3 regions of the Fictibacillus sp. Mic-4 genome follow, and region 1 is predicted to be linked to each of the others. Evidence: riboswitches for the same ligand, from Rfam matches in the RefSeq annotation. Region 1 holds a riboswitch; each other region holds the start of a gene.

The links. A riboswitch is a leader RNA that binds a small molecule or an ion and turns the genes downstream of it on or off. The one in region 1 is predicted to bind S-adenosylmethionine.
Region 2: linked by a shared signal. The riboswitch ahead of WD019_RS11230 (methionine ABC transporter ATP-binding protein) and the one ahead of WD019_RS00145 (2,3-diketo-5-methylthiopentyl-1-phosphate enolase) in region 1 are both predicted to bind S-adenosylmethionine.
Region 3: linked by a shared signal. The riboswitch ahead of metK (methionine adenosyltransferase) and the one ahead of WD019_RS00145 (2,3-diketo-5-methylthiopentyl-1-phosphate enolase) in region 1 are both predicted to bind S-adenosylmethionine.

Annotation. Positions count from the first base shown of each region.
Region 1 is NZ_JBBHZM010000001.1:32,352-37,624, forward strand. It holds gene WD019_RS00135 (EAL domain-containing protein) at 1-853, shown strand, start outside; gene WD019_RS00140 (pyridoxal phosphate-dependent aminotransferase) at 969-2,141, shown strand; SAM riboswitch class I at 2,215-2,363, shown strand; gene WD019_RS00145 (2,3-diketo-5-methylthiopentyl-1-phosphate enolase) at 2,479-3,720, shown strand; gene WD019_RS00150 (2-hydroxy-3-keto-5-methylthiopentenyl-1-phosphate phosphatase) at 3,717-4,388, shown strand; gene WD019_RS00155 (methylthioribulose 1-phosphate dehydratase) at 4,375-5,031, shown strand; gene WD019_RS00160 (1,2-dihydroxy-3-keto-5-methylthiopentene dioxygenase) at 5,044-5,273, shown strand, end outside.
Region 2 is NZ_JBBHZM010000014.1:83,747-89,019, forward strand. It holds gene sigI (RNA polymerase sigma-I factor) at 171-923, shown strand; gene WD019_RS11225 (anti-sigma-I factor RsgI family protein) at 999-2,213, shown strand; SAM riboswitch class I at 2,275-2,391, shown strand; gene WD019_RS11230 (methionine ABC transporter ATP-binding protein) at 2,487-3,512, shown strand; gene WD019_RS11235 (methionine ABC transporter permease) at 3,505-4,173, shown strand; gene WD019_RS11240 (MetQ/NlpA family ABC transporter substrate-binding protein) at 4,200-5,018, shown strand; gene WD019_RS11245 (M4 family metallopeptidase) at 5,223-5,273, shown strand, end outside.
Region 3 is NZ_JBBHZM010000018.1:16,928-22,200, reverse strand. It holds gene WD019_RS12590 (DUF3949 domain-containing protein) at 32-229, opposite strand; gene pckA (phosphoenolpyruvate carboxykinase (ATP)) at 396-1,979, opposite strand; SAM riboswitch class I at 2,254-2,381, shown strand; gene metK (methionine adenosyltransferase) at 2,531-3,736, shown strand; gene WD019_RS12575 (manganese catalase family protein) at 3,804-4,373, opposite strand; gene WD019_RS12570 (spore coat protein CotJB) at 4,409-4,669, opposite strand; gene WD019_RS12565 (spore coat associated protein CotJA) at 4,684-4,902, opposite strand; gene WD019_RS12560 (VOC family protein) at 5,076-5,273, shown strand, end outside.

The DNA of each region.
Region 1 (5,273 bases):
CCTTCACCGGGCAAAACAACGTGGAAGAGACGGATTAGAATTTTATGAAGGTGAAATGAATGATTTCATCGTTAAACGAATTGAAATGGAGCGTGATTTGCGAAAAGCGATTCCAAAAAATGAATTGGAATTGTTCTACCAGCCGCAAGTGTTTCTTGATGACGGATCACTGATTGCGTTTGAAGCGCTCGTCCGCTGGAACCATCCGAAGCTCGGACTAGTATCTCCTGCACAATTTATCCCGCTTGCGGAAGAAACGGGTTTAATTGAACCGATCGGAAAATGGGTATTATATACAGCTTGTAACCAATTAAAAAAATGGAATAAATTAGGCGTGACAAACATTTCTATTTCAGTCAATGTATCAGGCCGGCAATTTCAAAACAGGGAATTCGTCTATCAAGTAAGGGACGCCATATTGCGAACAGGGATTGAACCGCAATACTTGCATCTTGAATTAACGGAAAGCATTATGATCGAAAACGTTCAATACAGCCTGGCGATTATGAAGGAATTAAAGCTGTTGGGAGTAAAGCTTTCTGTTGATGACTTTGGAACGGGATATAGTTCCCTTAGCTATTTGAAGGATTTCCCGATCGATATATTAAAAATTGATCGCTCGTTTATTCGGAATCTATCATCTGCAAGCTTCGATTCATCCGATGCATCAATCGTCCAGGCGATCATTACGATGTGCAAAGGCCTATCCGTCATTCCGCTTGCAGAAGGAATCGAAAAAGAAGATCAAATGAACCTTCTGCGGCAATACGGCTGTGAGCTTGCACAAGGGTACTTGATCAGCAAGCCTGTGCCAAGTCGGGAAGCGGAACTGTTATTTCCCATAGCGAAATAGGAAAACCGAAGTCGGATGAAATCCACTTCGGTTTTTCTTCTTTGACAATTTCGATTTTTAGATATACCATTATTCATTAGAATTTATGGACTTTTATTGATAGGATGTGGCATGGTTGAAACAGTTTGAACAAGCGGACGTATTAAATCAGCTTCCTGATCAATTTTTTGCAAAACTTGTTCAGAAAGTTGCGAGAATAATCGAACAAGGGCATGATGTCATTAATCTCGGGCAAGGAAATCCGGACCAGCCGACGCCGGCGCATATTGTTGCCGCATTGCAAGAAGCGGCGGTAAATCCGGCCTATCATAAATACCCCCCTTTTACCGGCTATGATTTTTTAAAGGAAGCAGTGGCATCCTTTTATAAACGCGAATATGGAGTGGAAATTGATCCGAAAAGAGAAGTCGCCATCCTGTTTGGCGGAAAAGTTGGACTCGTCGAAATTTCTCAATGTTTTTTAAATCCAGGGGACATCGCACTCGTTCCTGATCCGGGCTATCCGGATTATTGGTCAGGGATTGCGATGGCAAGAGCGGAAATGGCCATGATGCCTCTAAAAGAAGAAAATCAATTTTTGCCTGATTACAACGAAATCGAAAAAGACGTATTAGACAAAGCAAAATTAATGTTTTTAAACTATCCGAACAACCCGACGGCGGCGGTTGCGACGAAAGAATTTTTCGAGGAAACGATTCATCTCGCTAAAGAAAATGATATTCTTGTCGTTCACGATTTTGCCTATGGGGCAATTGGTTTTGACGGAAAAAAACCGGTCAGCTTCCTCGAAATTCAGGGGGCAAAAGAGGTTGGCATCGAAATTTACACATTGAGTAAAACGTATAACATGGCGGGCTGGCGTGTCGGTTTTGCGGTCGGAAACGAAAGCGTCATTAAGAGCATCAATCTCATTCAAGACCATTTTTATGTCAGCTTGTTTGGCGCCGTACAGGAAGCGGCGGCAACTGCGTTGTTAGGACCGCAGGATTGCGTCACGGAGCTCGTCGCAACATATGAAAGCCGCAGAAACGCTTTTATCCACCGCTTGAATGAAGTCGGTTGGAAGGTTGAAGCACCAAAAGGGTCCTTCTTTTGCTGGCTGCCTGTTCCGGATGGGTATACTTCGGAAAGCTTTGCCGACTTGCTATTGGAAAAAGCCCATGTCGTCGTCGCACCGGGAATTGGGTTTGGGAAAAGTGGAGAAGGATATGTCCGCGTCGGTCTTTTATGCGGCGAAGATCGTTTAGTTGAAGCGGCCAATCGGATGGCAAAGCTTAACCTTTTTTAAAAAAATAATTGACAGATCATGATTTGCCTGTCATAATCACTAGTAAAATTAATATTCAAACAATTTGTAATTTCTCTTATCAAGAGCAGGTGGAGGGACTGGCCCGATGAAACCCGGCAACCGACTCACTTTCGTTGGTGTTCAAACGTCGATAATGGCTTTTTGAACGCCACCAGGTGAAAACGGTGCTAATTCTTGCAGCGTTAAGCTGAGAGATGAGAGGAAGCGGTGAGATTGTCTATTGAATGCCTCTTCCTTATGGGAAGAGGCATTTTTAATTTAGCCAGCCAAAGGATCACGAGCCTTTGAAGACTGATTGATACAGGGAGTGGAGTACATGAGTGTTGTAACAGCAACGTATCTTGTTCACGATAAAGGAACCCATTTAGAAAAAAAAGCAGAAAGCATCGCGCTTGGTTTAACGGTTGGGACGTGGACGGATTTGCCGGAATTGGAAAAGGAGCAGCTAAAGAACCATAAAGGCCGGGTTGTAGAGGTAACAGAACTTTCCGAAGATGAGAAAGTAAACGCCTATTTTGGAGAGAAGCGATCGAGAGGGCTCCTCAAAATTGCTTATCCGGCCGCAAATTTTTCTTCCGACTTGCCGGCCATTTTGACGACTGTCTTTGGCAAGTTATCGTTAGACGGAGAAGTAAAATTGGTTGACCTTGATTTTTCTGAAGAGCTTTTAAGCGCATTTCCAGGCCCATCTTATGGAATTGACGGGATACGAAAGGTGCTAGGGGTTCATGGCCGCCCGCTTTTAATGAGTATTTTTAAAGGAATGATCGGCCGTGACCTCACGTTTTTCAAAAAGCAACTAAAAGAGCAGGCGCTGGGCGGCGTCGACCTTGTGAAAGATGATGAAATTTTATTTGACAATCCGCTCACTTCCTTTGACGAACGAATTAAAGCGGCAGTTGAAGTCTTAAAAGAGACGGAAGAAATAACGGGGGAGAAGACATTGTATGCCGTGAACTTGACAGGCCGTACATATGAATTGAAAGATAAAGCAAAACGGGCCGTAGAGCTCGGGGCAAGCGCGCTTTTGTTTAACGTGTTTACATATGGCCTTGACGTATTGCAATCGCTCGCCGAAGATCCGGATATCACCATCCCAATTATGGCCCATCCCTCATTTTCCGGAGCGATGACCCCTTCAAAGGTGTATGGCATCGCAAACCCGCTCCTTCTTGGGAAAGCCCTGAGGGTGGTCGGTGCTGATTTTTCCCTTTTCCCTTCGCCATATGGCAGTGTGGCGCTGAAGAAAGAAGAGGCCCTTGGCATTGCGGAGGAATTAACAACGGACGAGATAAAGGTGAAGCGTTCGTTCCCGGTTCCATCAGCAGGCATTCACCCGGGCCTTACGCCGCAGCTCATTCAAGACTTTGGAATCGACAGTGTGATCAATGCAGGCGGTGGGATTCACGGACATCCCGGCGGCGCATCAGAAGGAGGAAAAGCCTTCAGGGATGCGATTGACGGAATCTTAAGGGATGAGAGCTTAGAAGAAACGGCCGCGAACAGCGAGTCCTTACGAGCCGCACTTAACCTGTGGGGAGGGGCAGTGAAGGCATGAAGAAGACCGGAGTCATTTTTTGCGATTTTGACGGCACAGTGACTGAAAATGATAACATCATTGCGATTATGAAACAATTTGCCCCGTTAGGATGGGAGAACATTAAAGAGCAAATTCTCGGGCAACAAATATCCATTCGTGAAGGTGTCGGAAAGCTTTTTTCCCTCCTGCCATCAAGCAAAAAAGATGAGATTACCGAATTTGTCCTTTCGCAGGCGAAAGTAAGAGACGGTTTTCATGCATTTGTAGACTATACAAAAGAACAGGGCATCCCGCTTTATATCGTCAGCGGAGGCATTGATTTTTTTGTTTATCCGCTGCTTCAAGGAGTTATACCTGAAGATCATATTTATTGTAATGGCAGCGATTTTACAGGAGAGTCAGTCCGGATCCTCTGGCCACACGCATGTGACGATGCATGCGGCAATGATTGCGGTTGCTGCAAACCGACAATTCTTCGAAGGTTTGATTCAAGCAAGTACCATAAAATCGTGATTGGCGACTCCATTACCGATTTACAGGCGGCGAAACAGGCAGATGAGGTGTTTGCCCGTGATTTCTTAATTGAAAAATGTGAGGAAAATAACATCTCCTATACGCCGTTTGAAACGTTCTATGAAATTATCGATCAATTAAGCAAAAGGAGGGTAACCTATGAGCATTTTTGAAGAACGCTGGCTGGAGCTGGCTGACATTAAAGACGAGCTGGCGGCCCGCGATTGGTTCCCGGGGACAAGCGGCAACTTATCGATAAAAGTCGGCGACCATCCATTGACGTTTCTAGTGACGGCAAGCGGGAAAGATAAGCGGAAACGGACGGATGATGACTTCTTGCTTGTAGACGGTGACGGAAAGCCAGTAGAAGCTACCGATTTAAAAGCTTCAGCTGAAACAGGTATTCATTGTGAAGTATACAAGTTAACCGATGCAGGATGCTGCCTTCATGTTCATACGATCGACAATAACGTCATTTCTGAACTTTACGCAAAAGTTGGAAAGATTACATTTAAAGGGCAAGAATTGATCAAAGCGTTTGGCATTTGGGAAGAAGATGGGGAAATTTCGATACCGATTGTTGAAAACTACGCCGATTTAAACGTGCTGGCCAAAGAAGTCGCAAACCGCATTACACCTGAAACAAAAGCGGTTCTTATTCGAAACCATGGGATAACGGTATGGGGGAAAAACGGCTTTGAAGCGAAAAAACATTTAGAAGCTTTCGAGTTTTTATTCTCGTATCATTTAAAAATAAAGCAATTGTTTCAAGCGGAAATTGCCCCATCTTATCAAAATAAATTGATTAACCTTTAGGAGGAATGAATAATGGCACAATTGCGGTTCCATGATAATAATGAAAGAGTGGAAAAAGCGGAAGAAGTCGTTCAATATTTAGAGGGCCATGGCGTTATCTATGAAAAATGGGATATTGAAAAACTGCCAAAACATCTTCAAGAAAACTACGCTTTAACAGAAGAAGATAAAGAGGAAATTCTTCAAGTATTCCGCCAAGAAATTGCTGACATTTCAGAAAGAAGAGGGTATTTAACAGCGGA
Region 2 (5,273 bases), on a different contig from region 1:
CATTGTCACATTGTTATACAACTGTAGCCTACAAATTCAAAAATCAATGGTATAAATGTAAGAGGGAGCTTGATTCAGGTTTGCTCCAATTCATTCAGTGGTAATTGAAATAAGACGAATACACGATTTTGTTTTTTAATAAACAGGTGTAGAGTAGAGGTGAATGAGCAATGTCAACAATGGAACTTAGAGCATTTGTACCATCGATTAATAAAACAATTATGACGATTGAAGATAAAGTATTGAAAATTCAGCGTGGTAATGATATTCTGCGTAATGAACTGATCGAAGCATATCAACCATTTATTAAAAAAGTAACGTCAAAAGTATGCAGTCAATATATAGATCGTACGATGGATGAATTTAGTGTAGGTCTCTTTGCATTTAATGAAGCAATTGATCAATATCAGGAAGGCCAGGGCAGCCGGTTTTTATCGTTTGCGGATATGGTAATAAGACGCCGGGTGATTGATTATATTCGAAAAGAAGTGCGTCAAAACCGATTAATTTACCTTCAGCCTGAAGAGGAAGATGAGGAAGGCCGTCTTGAAGAGAGCTATGCAGAACAAAAAGCGGCATTAGATTACTATGAAGAACAAGTTCAATCAGAAAACCGCGTGTATGAAATTGAGGAATATCAAAAACTTTTAAAAGAATTCGGGTTGAATTTTAAAGTTCTTTCCAAACATTGTCCAAAACATGTAGATGCCCGTGAAAACGCGAAAGAAATTTCCCGACTGATTGTTGAAAATAAAGAATTAGCTGATTTTCTTATGGAAAAAAAGCAACTGCCAATAAAAGATTTGTTAAGCATGGTTTCCTGCAGTCGTAAAACAATCGAAAGAAACCGAAAATATATAATAGCTGTATCATTAATTTATTTAGGCGACTTTAAAGCGTTAAAGTCATACATTCAGTCTTAAGGATGTTGTTTAAAAGTAGGACAAGCTAACGTTATACGAAGCAACTCCTTCTACATGCAGGAGGGGACACGTTACATGAAAAGCGGCATTGTAATGGAAGTAAAAAAAGGAAAGGTAATACTTCTTACGAAGGATGGATGTTTTGTTTCTGTTCGCATTCCGCCCGGCAGACAGCCGGTCGTTGGAAGCGAATATCATTCATCCTATTTTGCCGTTTCTAAAAAAAGGCCCTGTTCTTTATTGCCATCTTTTTCGCTTACACTTATTCTTTTCCTTGTCTTTTTTCTTATTTCAGGGATGATTCCTATCAAAAATGAAAATGAAGCAGCGGCCGCTTATGTAAGTTTTGATGTGAATCCAAGTCTTGAAGTGGGAGTAAATTCAAGGTTAGAGGTCATTGACGTGCAATCATGGAATCATGATGCGGCAGATTTATTAAAAAAGATCCGTTATAAAGAGAAGATGAGCCTGTCTTCTTTTTCCGGCCAGTTAATAGATGCTTTTAATGCGAGCGGGTACTTAAATGACAGGCAAGATGTAATGATTGTGACTACAGTAGTTGACCCATCAAATAAAAAGTTGTCATCTTCGCTAAAAAAAACAATTGCAACCATTAAACGAAATAAAATAGTCGCCAATCATCAAGTTACAGTAAATATAAAAGAAGCGGATTCTGAAAAACACCAGAAGGCAAGCGACAATAATATATCTACCGGGAAATATTTATTATATTTAGATGCAAAGAATAAAGGACAAAAGATTTCCCTTAAGGATGTTCAGAAGAAGACGTTTTCCGAGCTGAAAAGAAATATAGAGATAAGAAATAAGCCGAACAATAAGCGGAAAAATAAGACTATAAAAAATAAGGTCATTCATAAACATAATAAAGCCAAACGCCCCAAAAAAAGCGTTTTGCAAAAAGAAAATGAGGAAAAGAAAAAACGAGAGACCGTTTTTGTGCCAAAACAGTCGAAGGATAGGCAATCGCGTCAAATAATGAAACAGAAGCCGTTGGTTAACCATCACGACTATAAACGGCATCGCTTGAAAAATATACGCCATTCGAGCAACCAACATCCATTACATAAAAACAAGCACGATCTACATCAACGTCGAGTGAAAAAATATCGTCCGCCACACAATAAACGTAAAGCGCTGTATCACTCAGACAGGGGAAATTACATAAAAAAGCGTTACCCTCAACATCTTCAACACCATAAACCAAAACGTGTGAATAGAGGGAATGATTGGCGGAGGCATAATCATAAAAATAGACGAAAAAGTGTTTGACAGCATTCGACATGGGTGATAGAATTCAACTATAAAAATGAAAAAATAATAGAACGACTTGTTCTTATCACGAGAGGCGGAGGGACTGGCCCGATGAAACCCGGCAACCGTTAGGCGAATAACGCTTAAAATGGTGCCAATTCCTGCAAAGCGAATCAATTGCTTTGGGAGATGAGAAGAAGGCGCATAGATACATTTATGCCTTTCTGCTCATTTACGCAGAAAGGCATTTGTTTTTTCAACAAAGTAACAACAGAAAGTAGGGGAATGTAGTTGATTAAGCTCGAATCAGTGAAAAAGCTTTTTCAAACGAAGGACGGACCTGTCCATGCCGTGGATGACGTCAATATCGAAATTGAAAAAGGAGAAATATTTGGAATTATCGGCTATAGCGGGGCCGGCAAGAGTACGTTAATTCGTATGTTAAATATGTTGGAACGCCCAACGAGTGGGACGATTACAGTGGCGGGAAAAAACCTGTCGAATTTGAGTGAAAGAGAATTGCGGAAAGAGCGTCAACGAATCAGCATGATCTTTCAGCACTTTAATCTCCTCTGGTCTCGTACCGTTCGTGAAAATATTTCATTTCCTCTTGAAATTGCAGGAGTGCCGAAAGAAGAGAGGAAGAGGCGGGTTGATGAATTAATCCAGCTTGTAGGTTTAGAAGGACGCGGTGAATCTTATCCTGCTCAGTTGAGCGGCGGACAAAAACAACGTGTCGGAATCGCAAGAGCGCTCGCCAATAATCCGGAAGTATTGTTATGTGATGAAGCGACATCTGCGCTTGATCCGAAAACTACGGATAGCATCTTAAATTTGCTGGTTGAAATTAATAAAAAGTTAGGATTGACTATTGTTTTAATTACTCATGAAATGCACGTGATTCGAAAAATATGCCACCGTGTTGCCGTGATGGAGAGCGGTAAGGTTGCGGAGATCGGTCCTGTGCTTGAAGTATTTAAAACACCGAAAGCAGCAATTACTAAAGAATTTGTGAAGCAAGTGACTGAACCGGAGGAAACGATAGATACTCTTAACCATTTACTTGAACAAAACCCTAGTAGTCATATCGTTCAACTAACTTTTGTCGGAACGAAGGCGGAGCAGCCATTAATTACTGAAGTTATCAAGCAATTTGATGTAAGTGTAAATATTTTGCAAGGAAAAATGTCGCAAACACAAAATGGGCAATATGGAACGTTGTTTATTCAATTAGACGGCAGAGAGGAATCCGTGAAAGAAGCGATTCGTTTCTTAAATGAACAGCAAGTACAGGTGGAGGTGATCTCACATGCTTAATACCGTATTTCCGAATGTTGAGTGGGGCGTCTTTAAAGATGCGACAATTGAAACGCTTTATATGACGGGGGTTAGTGTACTTTTCACCTTTATACTAGGACTAATGTTAGGCCTTGCTTTATTTTTAACGAATAGAGGCAATCAATGGGAAAATAAGTTTTTTAATATGATAATTGCCGCAGTGGTGAACGTCTTTCGTTCTGTGCCATTTATTATCTTAATTATTTTATTAATTCCTTTTACAAGAATATTAGTAGGGTCTATGCTAGGTGCTAATGCTGCTCTGCCAGCTTTAATTATTGGAGCCGCTCCCTTTTACGCACGGATGGTTGAAATCGCCTTACGCGAAGTTGATAAAGGGGTTATTGAAGCAGCTAAATCGATGGGCGCTACTAATTTTCAAATCATCTTTAAAGTGCTAATCCCTGAAAGCTTGCCCGCATTAATTTCGGGTATTACGGTAACGGCGATCGCCCTTGTCGGCTATACGGCTATGGCGGGTGTAGTCGGTGCAGGCGGCCTTGGAAACCTTGCCTACATTTGGGGATATCAACGCGAACAAAATGACGTTACGTTTGTAGCGACGGTTGCGATTTTAATTATTGTGTTTATCATCCAATTTATTGGTGATCTTATAACAAAACGCATTGATAAGCGTTAAATTACAAACAAGGGGGACTATTTCTGATGAAAAAGATTTTAAGCATTATTCTCGTTGCAGCACTTTCACTGGCACTTGCTGCTTGTGGGAAAAAAGAAGAAGGAATGAGCAATGATAAAATTGTTGTTGGGGCTACTTCTGTACCACATGCAGAAATTTTGGAACAGGCTAAACCGCTTTTGAAGAAAAAAGGCATTGATCTTCAAATTAAAACATTCCAGGATTACGTATTGCCAAATAAAGCATTGGCTGATAAAGAAATCGATGCAAACTATTTCCAACACATTCCTTACCTTGTATCACAAATGAAAGATCATAAAAATTACAAGTTCGAAAACGCTGGCGGAATCCACATTGAACCGATTGGTGTGTATTCGAAAAAATATAAATCGTTAAAAGACCTTCCGAACGGGGCGACAATCATTATGAGCAATTCGGTTGCCGACCATGGACGTATGTTGCTATTGCTTGAAAAAGAAGGGTTAATTACGTTGAAAAAAGGCGTAAGCTACAATGCGCAGCTAAAAGATATCGTGAAAAACCCTAAACACCTTAAGTTTAAAGCTGACATTGATGCAGGCATGCTTCCTAAAGCGTATAAAAATGGTGAAGGCGATGCGATCTTAATCAATACAAACTATGCACTTGATGCAGGATTAAATCCGAAGAAAGATGCAATCGCCCTTGAAGGGGCAGACTCCCCATTTGTAAACATTATTACGGTTCGCAAAGGGGACAAAAACAAAAAACCAGTAAAAGCATTAGTTGATGTACTTCATTCAAAGGAAATCCAGGACTTTATTAACAAGAAATATAAAGGCGCAGTTGTGCCAGTCAATCAATAAAAAAACAGCCATTTCGGCTGTTTTTTTATTGCAAGTGTCTAAACGCTTATTTTTATAATGCTGATGGTATGCCTTTATTCCTATTATCGCTTAAGTAGCGTAGTAAAACAGAATCAAAATTTTTAGAATAGTATGAATTTAACAACCTTTATGATATGATAGTTTTCGAGGTTTTTCTAAAAATTTTTATGGGGAGGCATGTTTGTGAACAAGAAAGTATTGGCATTGGGATTATCAATTGGCTTGACGGCAAGT
Region 3 (5,273 bases), on a different contig from region 1:
ACAACTAAAGCACGGGTTGACTAACCGTGCTTTAGTTGTTGCCATGACGTAATTTGTATATGAGATTAGCTACAATCGTTGAAGGTATATTGAACGGATTGCCTTGAATAGAAAAGTGAAGTTGTTCTTCTTCAAATGACATTTTTTCAAATAAATGTTCTTGTGAAAGATTCGTTCTTTTCAACTTGTCTTTTATGCCGGAAATGTAGGAATATTGAACGGGAATCATCACTAAAAAGTAAAATAAAGCAATGCTTCCCAAAAAATAACAGCTGATGACATAAGCCTTTCACTCCTTTTCCATTTTGTAACATAAATAACTAGAAGGAGGAGATAATCAACCTGCTTTTCTTCAAAAAAATGAAGCCCGTCAAGGACGGGCTTCATTTAATGTGTTATACTAATGGGCCGGCGTTTTGAATAGCAGCGGACACATTTTGGAATTTCTTGAAGTTTTCTTTGAATTTGTTGGCAAGTTCTCTTGCTTTCTTGTCATATTCTTCAGGATTGTCCCACGTTTTCTTCGGTTGAAGGACTTGGTCAGGCACGCCAGGGCAACGAAGCGGAACGTGAAGGCCGAATACAGGGTCAATCGCTGTTTCAACCGATTTTAATTCGCCTTCTAATGCTGCTTGAACCATCGCTCTCGTATAGTTTAAGTTCATGCGTTTTCCAACACCGTATTCTCCGCCGGACCAGCCAGTGTTCACTAAAAAGACTTCAACGTCATGCTGATCGATCTTTTCACCGAGCATTTCCGCATAAACAGTGGCTTCAAGCGGCAAGAATGGAGCTCCAAAGCAAGTTGAGAATGTTGCCTGCGGGGAAGTGATTCCGCGTTCTGTTCCTGCAAGCTTGCTTGTGTATCCGGATAGGAAATGGTACATCGCCTGTTCTTTCGTTAATCTGCTGATTGGCGGTAATACGCCAAAAGCATCAGCCGTTAAGAAAATAATCGCATTTGGATGGCCTGCTACACTCGGTTGAATAATATTATCAATCGCATCAATCGGATAAGCCGCACGCGTATTTTCTGTTAATGTTGAGTCGTTATAGTCAGCCACTCTCGTTTCAGGATCAAGAATGACATTTTCAAGAACCGTTCCAAAGCGAATCGCATTCCAAATTTGTGGTTCTTTCTCTTGAGACAAGTTGATGCACTTCGCATAGCAGCCGCCTTCAATGTTAAATACACCGGTATTGGCCCAGCCGTGTTCATCATCACCGATTAATCGGCGGTTCGGGTCAGCAGAAAGCGTTGTTTTTCCAGTGCCGGATAATCCGAAGAAAAGGGCAACGTCTCCTTCTTGACCAACGTTGGCAGAACAGTGCATTGAAAGGATTCCTTGTTCAGGAAGCAAATAATTCATCACGGAAAAGATGGATTTTTTCATTTCTCCTGCGTACTCGGTTCCGCCGATTAATACGACACGTTTTTCGAAAGAAACAATAATAAATGTTTCAGAATTTGTTCCATCAACTTCTGGATCTGCAAGAAACCCCGGAGCGGAAACGATTGTAAATTCCGGCTCTAATTCATTTACTTCTTTTTCGTTTGGACGGACGAACAATTGATGGGCAAATAAATTATGCCATGCATATTCGTTGATGACTTGAATCGGTAAACGGTATGCATGATCCGCACCGGCAAAACCTTTAAAGTGAAACAGTTCTTCTTTTTCACTTAAGTACTGAAGGACTTTCTTATATAATAGATCAAATTTTTCCGGGGCAATCGGCTGGTTGACATCTCCCCAGTCAATCTTGTCTTTGACGCTTTCATCCTCTACAATAAATTTATCTTTCGGTGAGCGGCCAGTGTATTTCCCGGTAACAGCCTGAAATGCACCAGTGGAAGAAAGCTTTCCTTCATTGCGCAGCAACGCCTTTTCAACTAAGATAGGAACAGGCAGATTATGATATGTTTTTGAACTATTTAAGATATCATTTAATGTAGTTGTGAATTCAACGGTATTCATGAACGCAAAACCATCCTTTTAAGAGAGTTTTTTAATGACTTGTTTAAGTTGGAATTAGTATAACACATTAAAACAAATGATGTATACTATTTTATTGTGATTTTTAAAAAAAGGTTCATGATTTATGGCGAAATGGTGAATGAGTAGAGACATATATAATAAGTAAAAATTAAATACAAGCATATAAAAATAATTTTCGCTTGTGATGCAAATGCTATTCATGTTTAGGTTGACATCACTATATAACTACGCTATTATAATTCGGGAACGGCTACTCTTATTCCGAGTAGGTGGAGGGACAGGCCCTATGAAACCCAGCAACCGACACTAAAAACGAAGGAGATTACTTCGAAGGTGAAAAGGTGCTAACCTGCAAGGTAACTTTACCTTGGAAAATAAGAGGTTGAAGGCTTTAAAGAATGGACCTTTTCCTCAAGTGGTTTTGTAATGGAAAAGGCTTTTTTTATGTCCATTAGAACGTTTTAAACTGTTGATATATAGGAATGAGTACCGTATCTTATATTCCCTTTTCGGAGAAGGAGGATCCTCAATTGTCAAAAAAGGTAAGTCGTCGTCTTTTTACTTCAGAATCTGTAACAGAAGGACATCCGGATAAAATTTGCGATCAAATTTCCGATGCGATCTTAGATGAAATTTTAGCAAATGATCCGAATGCCCGCGTAGCTTGCGAAACGTCTGTAACAACCGGGTTGGTATTAGTTGCCGGGGAAATTACGACATCTACGTATGTCGATATTCCAAAGGTTGTCCGTGAGACAATTAAGGCAATCGGATATGATCGTGCAAAGTATGGTTTTGACTCTGAAACGTGCGCGGTTCTTACATCCATTGATGAACAATCAGCGGATATAGCAATGGGTGTTGACAAGGCCCTTGAAGCACGTGAAGGTTCAATGACGGATGCAGAGATTGAAGCCATCGGAGCAGGTGACCAGGGGTTAATGTTCGGATTCGCGTGCAACGAAACAGCTGAATTAATGCCGCTTCCAATTTCTTTATCTCACCGTTTATCCCGCCGATTAGCTGAAGTGCGTAAATCGGAAGAAGTGCCTTATTTGCGTCCGGATGGAAAAACACAAGTAACAGTTGAGTATGATGAAAATGGAAAGCCGGTTCGTATTGATACGATTGTCATTTCAACCCAGCATCATCCAGAGATTAGCTTAGAGCAAATTCAAGCGGATATGAAAGAGAAGGTTATTAAACCTGTCGTTCCAGAGGAGTTAATTGATGAGAAAACAAAATATTTCATCAATCCGACTGGCCGCTTTGTAATCGGCGGACCTCAAGGGGATGCAGGGCTTACTGGGCGTAAAATTATTGTTGATACGTATGGCGGTTATGCTCGCCATGGCGGCGGTGCATTCTCCGGTAAGGATCCTACAAAAGTGGACCGTTCTGCTGCTTATGCGGCCCGCTATGTAGCAAAAAATATTGTTGCAGCTGGCCTTGCTGAAAAAGTTGAAGTTCAGCTTGCTTATGCGATCGGTGTTGCGCAACCGGTATCCATTTCTGTCGATACATTTGGCACTGGCAAAGTGTCCGAAGAAGTTCTCGTGGAACTCGTGCGCAACAATTTTGACCTTCGTCCGGCAGGTATTATAAGAATGCTCGACCTTCGCCGTCCGATTTATAAGCAAACGGCTGCTTACGGTCACTTTGGCCGCACGGATGTTGAACTTCCGTGGGAAAAAACAGATAAAGCGGAAGAACTAAAGAAACAGGCAAATATTTAATGTTTAAAACCATGGCTTTTATAAAAAGCCATGGTTTTTATTTTAAAAAAACCGCCTAATTGGCGGTTTAGAAAAAGACCTTCCGATCGCGCTCTTCTTTTAAAATTTCCACGGCTTCCCGGAAACGCTGGGAATGAACGATTTCTCTTTCCCTTAAAAAGCGAAGCCCGTCATTTAAATCCGGATCATCTGACATGTTGATCAACCATTGATACGTTGCCCGAGCTTTTTCCTCTGCCGCGATATCTTCGTAAAGATCGGCTATCGGGTCGCCTTTTGCCTGAATGTAAGTGGCTGTCCACGGTATTCCGGCTGCATTATGATAATGAAGCGCACTGTCATGATCTGCATAATGGCCTTCAAGGCCGGCGTCGCGAAGTTGCTGTGGCGTTGCATCTTTCGTTAATTTATAAACCATTGTCGCGATCATTTCGAGATGGGCGAACTCCTCTGTACCGATATCCGTTAATAATCCAATAACTTTATCCGGAATGCTGTAACGCTGGTTTAAATACCGCAATGCAGCGGCCAGTTCTCCATCAGCCCCTCCATATTGCTCAATTAAAAATTTTGCCAGCTTCGGGTTGCACGTACTTACTCTAACGGGATATTGAAGTTTTTTTTCATAAATCCACATTGAAAACTAGTCCCCCCTTGTTGTTGAATCAGAAGTTAAAGTTGCCACGGCCATGGTGGGCTGTCCCAGTTCCACGGGGCACCGGCATAGCTGTTGCCAAACTGTTGAAGCGGGCCGTATTTCGATTCAATTGCGCGTTTCAGCTTTTTTCTCGTTTGTGCAAATTGATTAAATTGATGAATGGAGTTTGTATCTTCAGGGTGTGTATCAAGATAAAGAGTTAATTCCACTAATACAAAATCAACGGCTTGCAGTTCTTCCATCAATTGATAAAATTCTGCAGGTAATTGGGCCATGTCATCTCACCCCTTTACGATTTTCTTTCATAAGGATTTTCATAATAATCATAAAAGGCGGGCCATAACGTTCCTTTTTTTAATGCTTCTTTCGGGGAGAATTGTTCAAGATTATAAGGCTGAAACCCCATATAAAGGTTTGGCGGGGTAGAATAATACTTTTTTCCGATCGGATCACACGGATCATACGGACTATGATAGGGAATGTACGTTTTTGTTCCTTTAGTGTTCATGCCTGGCTTGCACCTCCTGTTTTTCATTCTCTATTATTTCTATTAGGAGGACTTTTCCAACATGACAAAAAATCGCTAACAAAAGATTGTTGAGAAGGTAAAAATTCAATCATTTATATGGAAGTATGGTAAAATAAGTGATTACCAGGGTTGGAAAATAAGGAGTGGATGGAATGTACGAAGGAATTCATCATGTGTCATTGCTTGTTACCGACTTGAAAAAGGCATTGTATTTTTATGAAGGTATACTTGGATTCAAGCAAAGCAAGGAACGTCCCCAATTCGACTTTCCGGGTGTTTGGTATGATTTTGGCAACACACAATTGCATTTAATTGTTCATCCAAACGGAAAAGCGCGAAGGGGGACGACG